DNA from 3 places in the Gordonia sp. JH63 genome. Region 3 is predicted to be linked to each of the others. Evidence: riboswitches for the same ligand, from Rfam matches in the RefSeq annotation. Region 3 holds a riboswitch; each other region holds the start of a gene.
The links. A riboswitch is a leader RNA that binds a small molecule or an ion and turns the genes downstream of it on or off. The one in region 3 is predicted to bind thiamine pyrophosphate.
Positions count from the first base shown of each region.

Region 1: linked by a shared signal. The riboswitch ahead of GR168_RS05120 (TenA family protein) and the one ahead of thiO (glycine oxidase ThiO) in region 3 are both predicted to bind thiamine pyrophosphate.
Region 2: linked by a shared signal. The riboswitch ahead of thiC (phosphomethylpyrimidine synthase ThiC) and the one ahead of thiO (glycine oxidase ThiO) in region 3 are both predicted to bind thiamine pyrophosphate.

Region 1 is NZ_CP047235.1:1,137,994-1,142,827, forward strand. It holds gene GR168_RS05105 (ABC transporter ATP-binding protein) at 1-733, opposite strand, end outside; gene GR168_RS05110 (ABC transporter permease) at 726-1,520, opposite strand; gene GR168_RS05115 (ABC transporter substrate-binding protein) at 1,495-2,532, opposite strand; gene GR168_RS05120 (TenA family protein) at 2,529-3,239, opposite strand; TPP riboswitch at 3,227-3,321, opposite strand; tRNA gene GR168_RS05125 (tRNA-Tyr) at 3,477-3,557, shown strand; tRNA gene GR168_RS05130 (tRNA-Thr) at 3,675-3,747, shown strand; tRNA gene GR168_RS05135 (tRNA-Met) at 3,769-3,842, shown strand; gene rpmG (50S ribosomal protein L33) at 3,936-4,103, shown strand; gene GR168_RS05145 (fused (3R)-hydroxyacyl-ACP dehydratase subunits HadA/HadB) at 4,198-4,834, shown strand, end outside.
Region 2 is NZ_CP047235.1:659,185-664,018, forward strand. It holds gene thiD (bifunctional hydroxymethylpyrimidine kinase/phosphomethylpyrimidine kinase) at 1-368, opposite strand, end outside; gene thiC (phosphomethylpyrimidine synthase ThiC) at 368-2,056, opposite strand; TPP riboswitch at 2,064-2,153, opposite strand; gene GR168_RS02995 (GNAT family N-acetyltransferase) at 2,373-2,720, shown strand; gene GR168_RS03000 (AMP-binding protein) at 2,886-4,556, opposite strand; gene GR168_RS03005 (salicylate synthase) at 4,714-4,834, shown strand, end outside.
Region 3 is NZ_CP047235.1:4,651,459-4,656,292, forward strand. It holds gene GR168_RS20630 (thiazole synthase) at 1-451, opposite strand, end outside; gene thiS (sulfur carrier protein ThiS) at 507-719, opposite strand; gene thiO (glycine oxidase ThiO) at 716-1,780, opposite strand; TPP riboswitch at 1,776-1,887, opposite strand; gene thiE (thiamine phosphate synthase) at 1,935-2,645, shown strand; gene GR168_RS20650 (hypothetical protein) at 2,962-3,345, shown strand; gene GR168_RS20655 (NUDIX hydrolase) at 3,350-3,832, opposite strand; gene GR168_RS20660 (hypothetical protein) at 4,182-4,834, shown strand, end outside.

The DNA of each region.
Region 1 (4,834 bases), 1.7 Mb from region 3:
CGGGAGCGGTGAGCCCCGCCGGATCGCGCGGGCGCGGGAGGTCGACACGCACCTCGTGGACCACGGTGGCCGGGCGGGCGGACAGCACGATCACGCGGTCGGAGAGGTGGACGGCCTCGCGGACGTCGTGGGTGATCATCAGCACGGTCCACCGGTAGCGCTGCCACACCGACTGCAACCACGTCTGCATCTCGGTTCGGGTGAGTGAGTCGAGGGCGCCGAACGGTTCATCGAGCAGCACGAGGTCGCGATTCTGGACGACGGTGCGCAGCAGTGCGGCGCGCTGCCGCATCCCGCCGGACAGCTGGAACGGGCGGGCGTCTTCGAATCCGGCGAGTCCGAAGGCGGGGAACAGGTCCGCGGCCCGGCGTCGGGCCTCCTTCGTCGGCACGCCCTGCACCTGGAGGCCGAGGATGGTGTTGTCCAGCACGGTGCGCCATGGGAACAGCAGGTCCTTCTGCGGCATGTACGCGCAGTGTCCGGCGATGGCGGGTTCGGAGCCGACGGACGCGCTGCCGGAATCGGGGACGTCGAGTCCGGCCAGCAGGCCGAAGACGGTGCTCTTGCCACATCCGCTGGGCCCGATGACGGAGACGAACTCGCCGGGCTCGGCGGTGAACGACACCCCGTCGAGGACCTCCCGGCGAGGTTGTCCGCGTCCGGGTCGGGGATAGGACTTGGTGAGCCGGTCGACGACAAGTCGGTGGTCCGGGACCAGCCGGTGGTCAGTCATGGTGGTTCCGGTCCTCGGCGCGGGCCCAGGGCGCGACGATCCGCTCGACGGCGAAGGTGAGCAGGTACAGCGTGACGCTCAGGAGCGCGGTCACCAGCACTGCCGCGAGCACCAGGTCCGTGCGGAACGAGTTCTTCTGCAGGCTCATGTAGATGCCGAGCCCCTGGGTGGCGCCGACGTACTCGGCGAACACGGCGCCCACCACCGCATAGGTGATGCCGATCCGCAGCGCGGTGAAGAACCTCGGTAGCGCGGACGGGAGCCGCACGTACCGGAAGACCTGGCGGCGGGTGGCCCCCATGCTGCGCATCAGCGCGCCGGCCTCGCGGTCGGTGGCGGCGAATCCCTCGATCAGGCCGATCGCCACCGGAAAGAACGTGACCAGGGCGATGACCAGCACCTTCGGGAGTAGGCCGAAGCCGAACCAGATGATCATCAGCGGTGCGATCGCGATGATCGGCAGGGTCTGGGAGGCGACGAACAACGGCACGAACGCCCGTCGCAGCGCCGGCGAGAAGTCGACGACGATGGCCAGCAGCCAGGCCAGGACCAACGAGACCGTGAACCCGATCAGGGTCACCTGCAGCGTCGCCGCGGCGTGCACCCCGATCTCTGCGCGGTGCGACCAACCCTGCGCGACGACGCGCGACGGCGACGGCAGCACCTGCGGCCGGATTCCGCTGACGTCGACGTAGACCTGCCAGACCGCCACCAGGACGACCACCGCGACGAGCGCGGGCGCGATGCGACGCAGGCCGGTGCTACCGAGGGGTGTCGAGGTAGTCATTGGTGAAGTACGTCGACCAGTCCGGCTCGGTCGTGAGCGGCGCCCCGTCCGGGCCGGTCAGCAGACCGCTGCGGTACAGGAACCCGGAGTTCCCGGCCCACTGTTCGAGCGTCTGTCGCCCGACCCGGCCTTCGGCGTCCTTCATGTACTGACCGGCGAGCATGCGCTGGCTCTCGAACACCAACTGCTCGTCGTTGAACGCACCGGGGTTGGCGGCGAGGAGGTCGCGGGCCGCCGCGTCCGGGTCGTCGGCCGCTGCCTGGTAACCGCGCTGCAGCGCCGTCACGAAGGCCGCCGCGCGGTCCGGGTTGTCCGCCAGCCAGTCCTCGTTGGCGTCGACGACGATCGCGTATGCCTCCGGGAAACCGAAGTCGGTGTAGTGGAAGTACCTCATCGGGGTTCCGCGATGCTCGGCCTCGATGCCCTCCCACGCGAGATAGGAGACGGTGAAGTCGGCCTGACCGGAGTAGACCGCCTCGTATGCCGAGGTCCCGAGGGTCACCGAGGTGAACTCGCCGGTGCCGCCGTCGTTTCGGATCACCTGCTCGAGGGTCTTCTCCTCGCCCGGGTCGCCGAAACCGGCGTATGTCTTCCCGTCGAGGTCCTTCGGGCTCGTGATGTCGCGGCGGTCGGCGCGGACACCGATGCCGGTGGCCCACTTCTGCAGCGGCGCGAACACGGAGATGGTGTGCGCGCCCGATGCCCGCGAGAAGGTCGACGAGTTGTGGGTGCTGATCCCGAACTCGGCGTTGCCCGCGTCCACGATGGTGTCCACGGCGGTGTTGTTGTACGGCAGGATCTCGACGTCGAGTCCGGCCTCCTCGAACCAGCCGCGCTGCTGCGCCACGAACAATCCCGTGTGGTTGGTGTTCGGGGACCAGTCGAGCGCGAATCGGATGGTGCCGTCCGAACCGGCGCCCGAACCGCACGCGGTGATCGCCGACGACGCGACGACCGCGGCGGCGAGCGCGGTGAGGAGGCGGCGCGCGCGGGCGCTCATGCGGGCGCTCATGCGGCGGGCCACGGTTGCGGGTTCAGCGCGGTGTCCCAGAACAGAAGCTCGAACCGGGTGGCGACGGTGAACGCCGTGGCCATCGCGGCCCGCTCCCGCTCGCCGGCGTGCGCCGCGGCCTCGTCCACGAGTTCCCTTGCCCGCGAAGCGGATTCCTGGAACTCCGGGGCGTCGTAGGTGGTCACCCACTGCGCGTAGGGGTGGTTTGGGTCGGCGGCGAGTACCTGGGCCGCACTCGCGGCCAGGGCCCGGCCGACTTCCGCGTAGATCCAGAAGCAGGGCAGGGCCGCGGCGGCGCCGACCGCATACGATTCGGTCGCGGCGACGGCGGTCAGGTAGGACACGTACCCCAGGCACGCCGGCGACGGCTCGGGTTCGCCCTCACGCGGAGGCAGCTGGCCGCCGTTGAGCAGGTCGCCGTGCAGCGCCGACTCGACGGTGGCCGCGGTGGCCGACGAGTTCGCCCAGAACCCCGCGGTCTGCGGGTCGGGGGACTTCGACGCCAGGATGGCGAGGGCCTTCGCGTACCCGGCCAGGTACAGCGAGTCCTGCTCCATGTAGGTGCGGAACACCTCGAGTGGCAGCGTCCCGTCGCCGAGCCGCCGCAGGAACTCGAGGTCGTCGATCGCCGTCCGCAACCCCTTCGTCTCCTCCCAGAGGTGGTCGGAGAATCGGCCGGAGACCGGCACGTGCGCATGCACAGACATGACATCCCTTCGTCAGCATTACCTGGACAGGTTCTCGGGTCTCATCTCAGCCCCGCGTCGCGGAGCACCCCGTGTCAGAACGCAGCCACAGTAGCAGGAGTGGGGGTCGCAGTGGGACGCCTGTGCCACGACCATGTCCCGGCCTGTTGACCAGCCGGTTTGCGCGTTGATGCGGTGTTCGTTGTATTCTTCACGGCGTTGTTCGTACGGCCGTCACGGTGGCCGGAAGAGCGGCACGGCAGGTTGCCCGAGCGGCCAAAGGGAGCGGATTGTAAATCCGTCGCGCAAGCTACATAGGTTCGAATCCTATACCTGCCACAGCGTGGTCCAATCTCGCGAAACTGCTCTACAGACGGTCTCCGACCAGCGATTTGTCTAGCGCAGACGCGAGTGTGTAACCTCGTTAGGGCTCTCGGGCACAACCGCCCGGGGCACGCCCCCTTAGCTCAGTCGGCAGAGCGTTTCCATGGTAAGGAAAAGGTCGACGGTTCGATTCCGTCAGGGGGCTCGCTGGACGAGAAGTCCGCGGGGCGGTGTAGCTCAGCTGGTTAGAGCGCACGACTCATAATCGTGAGGTCGAGGGATCGAGTCCCTCCACCGCTACACATCGGGTCCGACCGGAACCGAGCGCAAGGGTCGCAAGCCCTGAGGGAACTTCCGAACCCGACCACGTACCACCCGAAAGAAGGCAATCAAGTGGCCTCCTCAACAGATGTTCGCCCCAAGATCACCTTGGCCTGCGAGGTGTGCAAGCACCGTAACTACATCACGAAGAAGAACCGCCGCAACGATCCCGATCGCCTCGAGATCAAGAAGTTCTGCCCGAACTGCGGCAAGCATCAGGGGCACAAGGAATCGCGCTGACGCCGTCGTCGGCCGTTTCGAAGTACCACCAGCAACGGGCTGCCTCTCGATGAGGCAGCCCGTCTTGCTGTGTCGGCCGAAGGAGTAGAGCTCAATGTCACAGGTAAGCGGAGCCGAGATCCAGGATCGTCCGGACGAGGCGTCGAGCGGTGGTGCGAAGCCGACCCCCGACGAGATCGCCGCCCACACGCAGAGCCTCGTCGGCTTCCACTACACGGTCGACGACTATTACGAGATCGGCCGCGAGGAGATCCGTAAGCACGCGATGGCGGTGCAGGATGCGCACCCGACCCACTGGAGCGAGGAGGGCGCCCGGGCCTTCGGCCACGACCGCCTGATCGCCGCGCCCACCTACGTGTCGGTGCTCGGGATCATCGCCCAGCGCAAGCTCTTCGAAGACGTCGTCACCGGCTACGACATGTGGCAGATCATGCAGACCGACCAGCGGCTGGTCTACCACCAGCCGATGAAGGTCGGGGACCGCCTGATCTGCGACGTCTCGCTCGAGTCGTTCCGGCACGTGAGCAGTCCCGAGATGATCGACCTGATGGTCACCAAGAACGTCATCTGGAACCAGCACGACGAGCCGGTCATGACCACGTGGACCTCCCTGGCCGCGCGTCCCGGCATGGATGTCGACCCGGAACTCGAGGCCTCCCTCGACCACGTGATGATCAAGGTCGACGCCATCGGCGAATCCGGGCACACCGTCGAGCCGAAGGCGGGTCGCT
Region 2 (4,834 bases), 1.2 Mb from region 3:
ACGATGGCCTCGATGATGGGCGCCGACGCGAGCATCCCGGTCTTCGCCGCGGCCACACCGATGTCACCGGACACGGAGTCGATCTGCGCCGCCACGGTCTGCGGTGAGATCTCCTCGAACCCGCTCACGCCCACCGAGTTCTGGACCGTCACCGCGGTCACCGCGACACACCCGTGCACCCCGAGCAGGGCGAAGGTGCGCATGTCTGCCTGTATTCCCGCGCCCCCGCCGGAGTCCGAACCAGCGATGGTCAGGACCCGTACCGGGGCCGTTCCGGGCGGTGACAGCGGGAGTCCCGTGTAGGCCTGTTCGTCGACCGTGCGCTGATTCGCGTCGACTGTGCGTCGTCGCGCGTCGTCTGTGCGCATCAGGCGCCGCCGGTCGTCTGGAGCGGGAGGTACACGCGGTTACCGGCCTCGGCGAACTCGGCCGACTTCGCGGCCATGCCCTCGGCGATAGTCCGGTCGATGTCGTCCGCGGTGACGAGACCGTGCTCCTCGGCGTAGGCGCGGACGTCCGCCGAGATCCGCATCGAGCAGAACTTGGGTCCGCACATCGAGCAGAAGTGGGCGGTCTTCGCGGGCTCGGCGGGTAGCGTCTCGTCGTGGTATGCGCGCGCGGTGTCGGGGTCGAGGGCGAGATTGAACTGGTCGGTCCAGCGGAACTCGAAGCGCGCCTTGCTCAGTGCGTCGTCGCGTTCCTGTGCCCGCGGGTGGCCTTTGGCCAGGTCGGCCGAGTGCGCCGCGATCTTGTACGTGATCACGCCGACCTTGACGTCGTCGCGGTCCGGAAGTCCTAGATGCTCTTTCGGAGTCACGTAGCACAGCATCGCGGTGCCGGCCTGAGCGATCATCGCCGCGCCGATGGCCGAGGTGATGTGGTCGTAGGCCGGCGCGATGTCGGTGGCGAGCGGACCCAGGGTGTAGAAGGGGGCCTCCTCGCACAGCTCCTCCTCCAGGCGCACGTTCTCGGCGATCTTGTGCATCGGGACGTGCCCGGGGCCTTCGATCATGACCTGCACACCATGCGATTTGGCGATCGCGGTCAGCTCGCCGAGAGTGCGGAGTTCGGCGAACTGGGCCTCGTCGTTCGCGTCGGCGATCGATCCGGGGCGCAAGCCGTCGCCGAGGGAGAACGTGATGTCGTAGCGGCGGAAGATCTCGCACAACTCGTCGAAGTGCGTGTACAGGAACGACTCCCGGTGGTGCGCGAGACACCAGGCCGCCATGATCGAACCGCCGCGCGAGACGATGCCCGTCACCCGCTTCGCGGTCAGCGGAACGTAGCGCAGCAGGACACCGGCATGGACGGTCATATAATCGACGCCCTGCTCCGCCTGCTCGATGACTGTGTCGCGATACAGTTCCCAGGTCAGCGAGGCGGGATCGCCGTTGACCTTCTCCAGCGCCTGGTAGATCGGAACCGTCCCCACGGGGACCGGCGAGTTACGCATGATCCACTCGCGGGTGGTGTGGATGTCGGCGCCGGTCGAGAGATCCATGATCGTGTCGGCGCCCCAGCGGGTGGCCCACACCATCTTCTCGACCTCGTCGGAGATCGAGCTGCGCACCGCCGAATTACCGATGTTCGCATTGACTTTCACCGCGAAGTTCTTGCCTATGATCATCGGTTCGGACTCGGGGTGGCGGTGGTTGGCCGGGATGACCGCGCGGCCGATGGCGACCTCCGACCGGACCCGTTCGGCGTCGACGCCCTCCCGGGCGGCGATGAACCGCATCTCGTCGGTGATGATGCCGGCACGCGCCCAGGCCAGCTGGGTGCTCGCGCCGTCGATCGGGTCGGGCCGATGCCAGCTGTCGCGGGTGGGGGTGAGGCCCTTCTCGACGTCGATGTGCGCCGCCGTATCGGTGTAGGGGCCGGAGGTGTCGTAGACGTCGAGGTGTTCGCCGTTGGTGAGCTGGATTCGACGCTGCGGCACACGCAGGTCGTCGACGGCGAGGTAGTGCTTGGCGCTGCCCTCGATCGGGCCGAGGGTCAGGAACCCGGAATCGGCGGGTGCGCTGCTGTTGCGGGTGGTGGATACACGTGTGCCCATGGCTGGTCTCCCTACGCCGGCATTACCCGGACAGGTTCGAGCGGTCGGCGACCGCCCGTCGCCATCTCAGCCCTCGGTCATCGTGAGAGCCCCCGCGGTGTGTAGTTGTCGTGCGTCCGCCACCCTACATCGCATCGTCCGGTCGGGTCGTGCGGGTGGGGAAGACCGTATCGATTTGCGACGATCACACGATCGGGGTCGGCAGTTACGGTTCCGTAAGGTACCGTGTGACCCGGATCACAGGGGTGGCGCTGTCGCGTGTGGCAGGTACGCGCCGGTGATCCGATGTCCGCGATCACGAGGTGAGGAGGGTCGGGTGCTACGCAAGCATCGTCAGCGACCACCACAGTCGGCAAAGTCCATCCTGCAACAGATCTCGCAGGTGGTACACAATCCCGACCGCGACCGATTCGAACTCTGGGTCGCCGGCGACCTGGTCGGCGTGCTCGGTTATTCGACCGAGTCGGCGGACGGTCAGACCACCATCACCGTGCTGCACACCGTGCTCTACGACGAATACAGCGGACACGGACTCGCCACGCGACTCACCCGTAGCGCCGTGCAATACACCCGCGAACAGGGTGCCCGCCTCCGGCCGGTGTGCACGTTCACCAAGCGCTACCTCGACAGCCATCCCGGGATCGTGCCGCTCGCGCCGGTGTGATCCGAAGGTAAGCCTCGGCGGCTCCAGAACATTCCTCGCCGGACCCTTCGAGGCTCGTCGCTATCGCTCCTCGCACCTCAGGGAGCAGGGGTTATGCGCTTCTTTCGGATTAGAGGGAGCGGTGGTCGCGCTCGCGCCGGTGTGAGGAACGGGCTCCGACTCGGCTCAGCCCGCCGACGGCTCCGACAGCAATGTCTCGCGGAGCACCTTTTTGTCGATCTTGCCTACTGCGGTGACCGGCAGTGTCTGCACGACGCGGACCACGTCGGGCAGTTTGAAGGACGCGAGACCGCGTTCGGCGAGGAACGTACGGATCGTCGCCAGCTCGAGCGGTCGGGCCGGGGGGTGTTCGTGCGAGAGCACGACTGCCGCACAGATCTTCTCACCGAGCGCATCGTCGGGCAGCCCGACCACCGCGACCTGCCGGACCGAATCGTGGGCGAGGAGGTTCTCCTCGACGTCGTCGGCGGCGACGTTCTCCCCGGCGCGCACGATGGTGTCCTTGATGCGGCCGGTCACGGCCAGGTGCCCCGACGGCAGCCGGGTGACCTTGTCCCCGGACCGGTAAAACCCGTCCGGTGTGAAGGACTTCTCGTTGTGGGCAGCGGCGCGGTAGTAACCGCGGATCGTGTACGGGCCGCGTACCAGCAATTCACCTTCTGTGCCGTCGGGGACGTCGGCGCCGTCCTCGTCGACCACCCGCACCTCGTCGAGCTCCGACATCGGCGCCCCCTGCACCTGCTGGACCAGGTCGCGTGGGTCGTCGGTCCGGGTGTAGCAGATCAGCCCCTCGGCCATGCCGAAGACCTGCTGGACGACGGGGCCGAGGGCCGCGTCGAGGGCGACGGCGTCGGACTGGGCCAGTTTGGCGCCGCCCACCTGCAGCAGGCGCAGGGAGCTGATGTCCGCCGGCTCCCACTCGGTCGCCGCGCACCAGAGTTGCGCGAGCGCGGGGACGAGCGCGGTCACCGTGACGCGGTGCCGCTCGATGAGGTCGAAAGTGTTGTCCGGGCTGGGGTTGTCGGCGAAGACGACGTGGCCGCCCGCACCGAAGACGCCCAGTATTCCCGGGCAGCACAGCGGAAAGTTGTGCGCGGCCGGCAGGGCGACGAGGTAGGTGTCGTCGGCGGTGAGGCCGGCGACGTCCGCGGACAGCCGGGCGTTGAGGTCGTAGTCGTCGTGCGTGCGCGCGATGAGTTTCGGCAGTCCGGTGGTGCCCCCCGACACGAGGAACAGGGCGGGTAGCCCGGCGTCGGGGGCAGCCGGGAGCTCGACCGAGGCGGGATCGGCGTCGGGGAGCGGTGTGAATCGACCCGGTTCGCCGGAGATGAAGACCTGCGCGACGTCGGGCACCCGTGACTGCAGCTCGGTCGCGAGCTCGCGGTAGTCGAACCCCCGGCGGCCGTCCTCACCGATGTAGGCGACCGCGCCGGCACCGGCTGCGAGATGGGCGATCTCGGTGATCCGGTGCGCGGGCAGCGTCATCACCGGAACGACACCCGCGCGTAGGAGGCCGTACAGGGTGACCGCGAAGTCGAGGGAGTTGTTCAGCTGCAACACGACCCGTTGCGTCGGCCGCAGTCCGGCCGCGACGAAACCGGCGGCACGACGGAGGGTGGCGTCGCGGAACTCGGTATAGGTGAGCGTGCGCGGCCCGTCGGTGGAGGCGTCGGTCAGCGCAGGGGAGTCGGGAGTTCGCTCGGCGGCCAGATCGAGGCCGGCGAACAACGGGCGGTCGAGGAAGACGCCGGCGTCGCGGTACTTCTGTGCCTGTGCGTCGGTGTGGGGAGCGAAACCGTCGAGCAGATCGGTCGCGGCGTCGAGATGCGTCGGCATGAGTTCATTGAAACACAGGCAGGATAGGGTAACCTTACCGGTCGATGCAGGGCGGGAGGCCGGTTGTCGACCCGCGGGGGATTGTTTGATTAGGCTGCCCTAAGATTCCCTATGATCATCGGTGCTCGAGTGCATCACGACCGGAGGAACGAAGGACATGTCGCTGACAACCGAATCGCACGCCGCGCAGTTCGTCGACCTGCTCGCGCCGGCCTCGCCGCTGAGCGAGTTCGATGCCGCGCGGATCACGGCGGCCTGGGCCCGCTCCGGCGAATTCG
Region 3 (4,834 bases):
CCACCCCGAGATCGGCGAGTCGCGCGGCCAGGACCGGATCGTCGTTCGTGTAGGCCAGCACGACGAAACCGTCGGCCACCAGTGCGGCCGCGGCGTCGACGAGCTCGATGGCGTCGGGCATCAGGGTGCGTTCGTCGGCGACCACCTCGAGCTTGACCCAGTCGGTCTCGAACGCCTCGCGCGCCAGTTGGGCGGTCAGGACCGCCTCGGCGGTGGTGTGACAGCCCGCGGTGTTGGGCAGGACGGCGATGTCGAGCCGGCGCAGCAGATCGAAGACGCCGGTGCCCGAGGCCGCGTCGACGCGCCGAACCGCGACGGTGGTCAGCTCGGTCCCCGACGCGACCAGCGCGCGTTCCAGGGTCGCGAGACTCGACGCGCCGCCGGTACCGGTGATGAGTCGCGACGAGAAGTCGCGACCGGCGATGCGCAGATGGTCCGCATCCGGGATCATCTCGTCGCCGGACCTCTGCTCGGTCCGCGAGGCGTCGGGCTTCAGATCGGCGAGGTCAGCCACCCTGCACCGCCGTGACGATCTCGACGACGGCGCCTTCGGTCATCGTGTGCCGGTCCCAGCGGCCGCGCGGGACGACCGCACCGTCCACCGCGACCGCGATCCCCCGGTCCGGCAACCCCAGACCGGTGACGACGTCGCGCACCGACGTGTCGGCGCCGACGTCGACGCTCTTGCCGTTGACGGTGATGCTGGCGGTGATACTCATTCCTCTGCTCCTTCCAGAATCGACAACACGCGGGCGGCGGTGCCCGGGGCGAGGACGATCCCGTTGCGCCCGTGCCCGGTCGCCACGACCGTTCGTGTGTCCACACGGGTGACGATCGGCAATCCGTCCGCGGTGCACGGCCGCAGACCCGCCCCTGCTTCGGTCAGTTCGTAGGTCCGCAGCCCGGGGAAGACCTCGATCGCGTCGGCGAGCAGATCCGCGACCCCGCCGGCCTGCGGCGCGCGGTCGGCAATCCCCTCGGCCTCGTACTGGGTGGCGCCGACGACGACTCCGTCCTCGCGCGGCACCAGGTACACGGCCCGCCCGTGGAGGCGTGCCCGGACGACGTGGCCGGGCGGCGGCACCGACCAGCGCGTACGGCGAAGGCGGAGGATCTCCCCCTTCGCCGCATGCAGGTCCACACCCGGCCAGAGGGCCGCGGTGCCGAGTCCGGCGGCGAGCAGGATCTGGGTGTCGGAACCGAGGTCGTCGAGGTCGCCCAGGGATTCGACGCGCGCGGACACCAACTCGGCACCCGCCGACGTCGCGGCGGCGCGCAACGCCTCGAGCAACCGCCGGTTGTCGACAGACCACTCGCCGACCGCGCGGTAGCCACCGACCAGTCGAGAACTCAGCGACGGTTCCAGGGTCCGGATGTCGCGGCCGGTCACCGACTGCAGCGCGGCATCGGTGGCGGGCTGCCCGGCCCAGACGAAATCGGCGAGATGCCGCAGGTACTCGATGTCGGTCGCCGAGGCCGCGACGAACAGCGAGTCGGTGGCGGTGACGACGCCCGGGTCGTCGAGCCGCTTCACGAGCGCCGGCCACAGCCGGACCGATTCGACCGAGAGGGCCAGGGACGCGTCCTCGCCGGGATGACCCTCGCCGAGTGAACCGAGCATGCCGCCGGCGACCCAGGACGCGCGCTCGTCGGTGCCGGCGTCGAGGACGCGAACCCGCCATCCGGCGTCGGCCGCGGTGAGCGCACAGGTCAGCCCGATGACACCGCCCCCGACGATCGTCAGGGCGCGGTGGGCAGGGCGCTGCGGTGGGGAATCCACGCTGGGAATCACCTTCCTTCGCCGGAATGACCCGGATCAGGTTCGACGGTCAGCGGAATCTGTCCGCACTCTCAGCCCGGCCGATCCGGACTCCCGTGTGTTCGTGCGATCCACCCTACGCCGGGGCGTCGGGGGTCCGGTTAGCCTGGTCGGCGTGACGACCCCGAACCGCACCAGCTCCGCGTCGACGGACCCCGGCTCCGCGACGGACCGTCGCCGGCGGCTCTCCACGGCCCGCCTGTACCTGTGCACCGACGCCCGGCGCGAACGCGGTGACCTGCTCGACTTCGTCGACGCGGCGCTCGCGGGCGGCGTCGACATCGTGCAGCTGCGCGACAAGAACTCGCCGGGCGAGCGCGAATTCGGGACCCTGGAGGCGGGCGAGGAACTCGAGATCCTCGCGGGCATGCGGACGGTCGCCGACGCGCACGGTGCCCTGCTGGCGGTCAACGACCGCGCCGACATCGCGGCGCTTTCCGGGGCCGATGTCCTGCACGTCGGACAGGGCGACCTGTCGCCGTCGGCGGCCCGCCGGATCGTCGGACCGGACGTCGTCATCGGCGCCTCGACCCACGACCCCGAGCAGGCTGCCGCCGCGATCGCCGACGACGACGTCGACTACTTCTGCGTCGGTCCGTGCTGGACCACCCCCACCAAACCGGGCCGCGCCGCCGCCGGCCTCGACCTCGTGTCCTCAACGGCCGCAACACAATCAGCCAAGCCGTGGTTCGCCATCGGCGGAATCGACGCCGGCCGCGTCGGGGAGGTCACCGCGCTCGGGGCGCGGCGCATCGTCGTCGTGCGGGCCATCACCGCGGCCGCCGACCCGGCCGCCGCAGCCACCGACCTCGCCGGCATGCTCTAGCGGTTCCCCTGGCGGAAACACGTTTGCCCGGTCGGTGTCGCGGGTCTATGGTGGACCGATCATGTTGTGCATCACGAGCGTTCTCGTAACCCGCCGCAGCGGGGTCTGAATCTGACCGACCCCCCGCTGCGGGTCGGTTGCGCTCTCCAGTCGGTCATCCGTTCTTCGACCGAAATCGGTTTTCGAGATGCACCCTCTTCATCTACCTCGTCGATCCTGTTCGTGCACCGAGCGCGACGACCGGCACGACGGCGACCACTTCGCCGCACGTTTCGGCCGCCCGCTTCCCCCCGGGATGCACGAGGAGGCCGCCGGGATGACCTGGCAGGAATTCACCGACGAGTACTCCCGTGGCGGCACGATCCGGCTGGGCTCCTTCTCCGCCGTCCCGTGCTCGGGCGACCTGGTCGAGTGCCGCGCGACGCTCGCGATCGCCGACCGCATCATGTCTCGCAGCGCCGTCGCCGCCGGCCCCGTCGGTGCGATGACCTCGATCCTCTACGACGTCGGCGCCCCGGTTCAGATCGTCCGGCTGCACCAGCGGGTCGTCGACGGCATGGTCACGACGTTCCTGCTGTGCGAGCACGACGGCCGGCAGGCCTGGGCCGTCGGTGAGGGCGCGAGCAGCGACGAGGCGAACGTCCACGCGCTGGTCGCCGGGGCGAACCGACTGCTGGAGTCCGACCGCGCCGGGGTGTGAGGGCTCAGCTCTGGGGATCCAACATCGCGATCCGCTCGCGGAGAACGGGCCACGCGAGTCCGAACGCGGGATGCAGCGGGAGTTGATCGACGCGCTTCTCGTCGACCCATCGCAGTTCCGTGGATTCGAAGTTGGCGACCGTGCGGACCGGCGAGTCCGTCTCGGCGATGACCGTCGTGTAGGTCCATCCGCCGGGCGCCTCGAGGGTGACGACCGCTGCGACGACGCGCAGATCGTCGGCGGTGATCCCGGCTTCTTCCTCGGCCTCGCGGATCGCGGTGTCGATGGCACCCTCGTGCGAGTCGCGGGCCCCGCCGGGCAGCGCCCACGTGCCGCCCTGATGCGACCACGCGGCGCGGTGTTGGAGAAGCACCCCGGTCGATCCGTCCGGCAGCGGTGCCCGCAGCAGCAGACCTGCCGCACCGTGGATACCCCAATATCGAGAACCATCGGGATCGATCACCCAGCCGTCGCCGTCGCCGCGCACCACGCCTCCTCGCAACCCGGTCGCCCCGACCGGGTGCCTCCACCGTAAGTGAGATGCGCAACACCTGCCAGGGAGACCGCGAAGCCCTCTCATCGCGGCTCGGAACCACGAGGTGCCGTCGGCGAGCACCCGGCACGCGCGAACCGCCGAGGTCGGCGGCGCGGCGCCGGTCGACTCGGGAGGAACCCGGCACGATGACATAGGGTGAAACACGCACGACCCGGTGAACGATGACCCAGATGACACAACCCCTGACGTTGATCGCCCGGTCACGCGAATCCGGAACGGGGAACCGGTGACCGTAGGACCGCACCGGAGACGATCCAGCGTTCGAGAAGGGATCAGGTAGGTGACCGGCGACGCGTCCTCCGTGCGGACGGCGCTGACGCGTGGCGGTCGCACGATCCGTCCGGCACAGGCCTCACCCCCGATTCGCCAGGTGCTCGCCGACCGACGCGAACTCGTCGCCACCGCCCGGGAACGCGCCCAGTCCCCGTTCCAGACCCTGCGCCACTTCGCGGTCACGACCCCCGGCAAGCTGATCATCATCTGCGGAATCCTGGCGCTCGGCTGTCTGAGCACCGGCCTGTACGCCTCGACGGTCCTGGAAGACCGCACCCAGACCCTGCAGCGCCTCATCGATCGGACCGAACCGCTCGCCGAGGCCGCGCAGGTTCTCTACAGCTCGCTGTCGATCGCCGATGCGTCGGCGAACGCGGCGTTCATCTCCGGCGGACTGGAGACCCCCGATCTGCGGCAGCGCTACTCCGACGCGCTGGCGACGGCGTCGTCGTCGCTGATCCTGGCCACCGGCACCTCCAGCGAACCCGGTTCCGGCATGGTGTCGGACCGGGCCGAGCAGGCGGTCAGCGCCGATCTCGAGACCCTGTCCACCTCGATCCCGGTCTACAGCGGACTCATCGAGACGGCGCGGACGAACAACCGGCTCGGCAACCCGGTGGGGTCGGCGTATCTCGGCCAGGCGTCGTCGATGATGCAGGA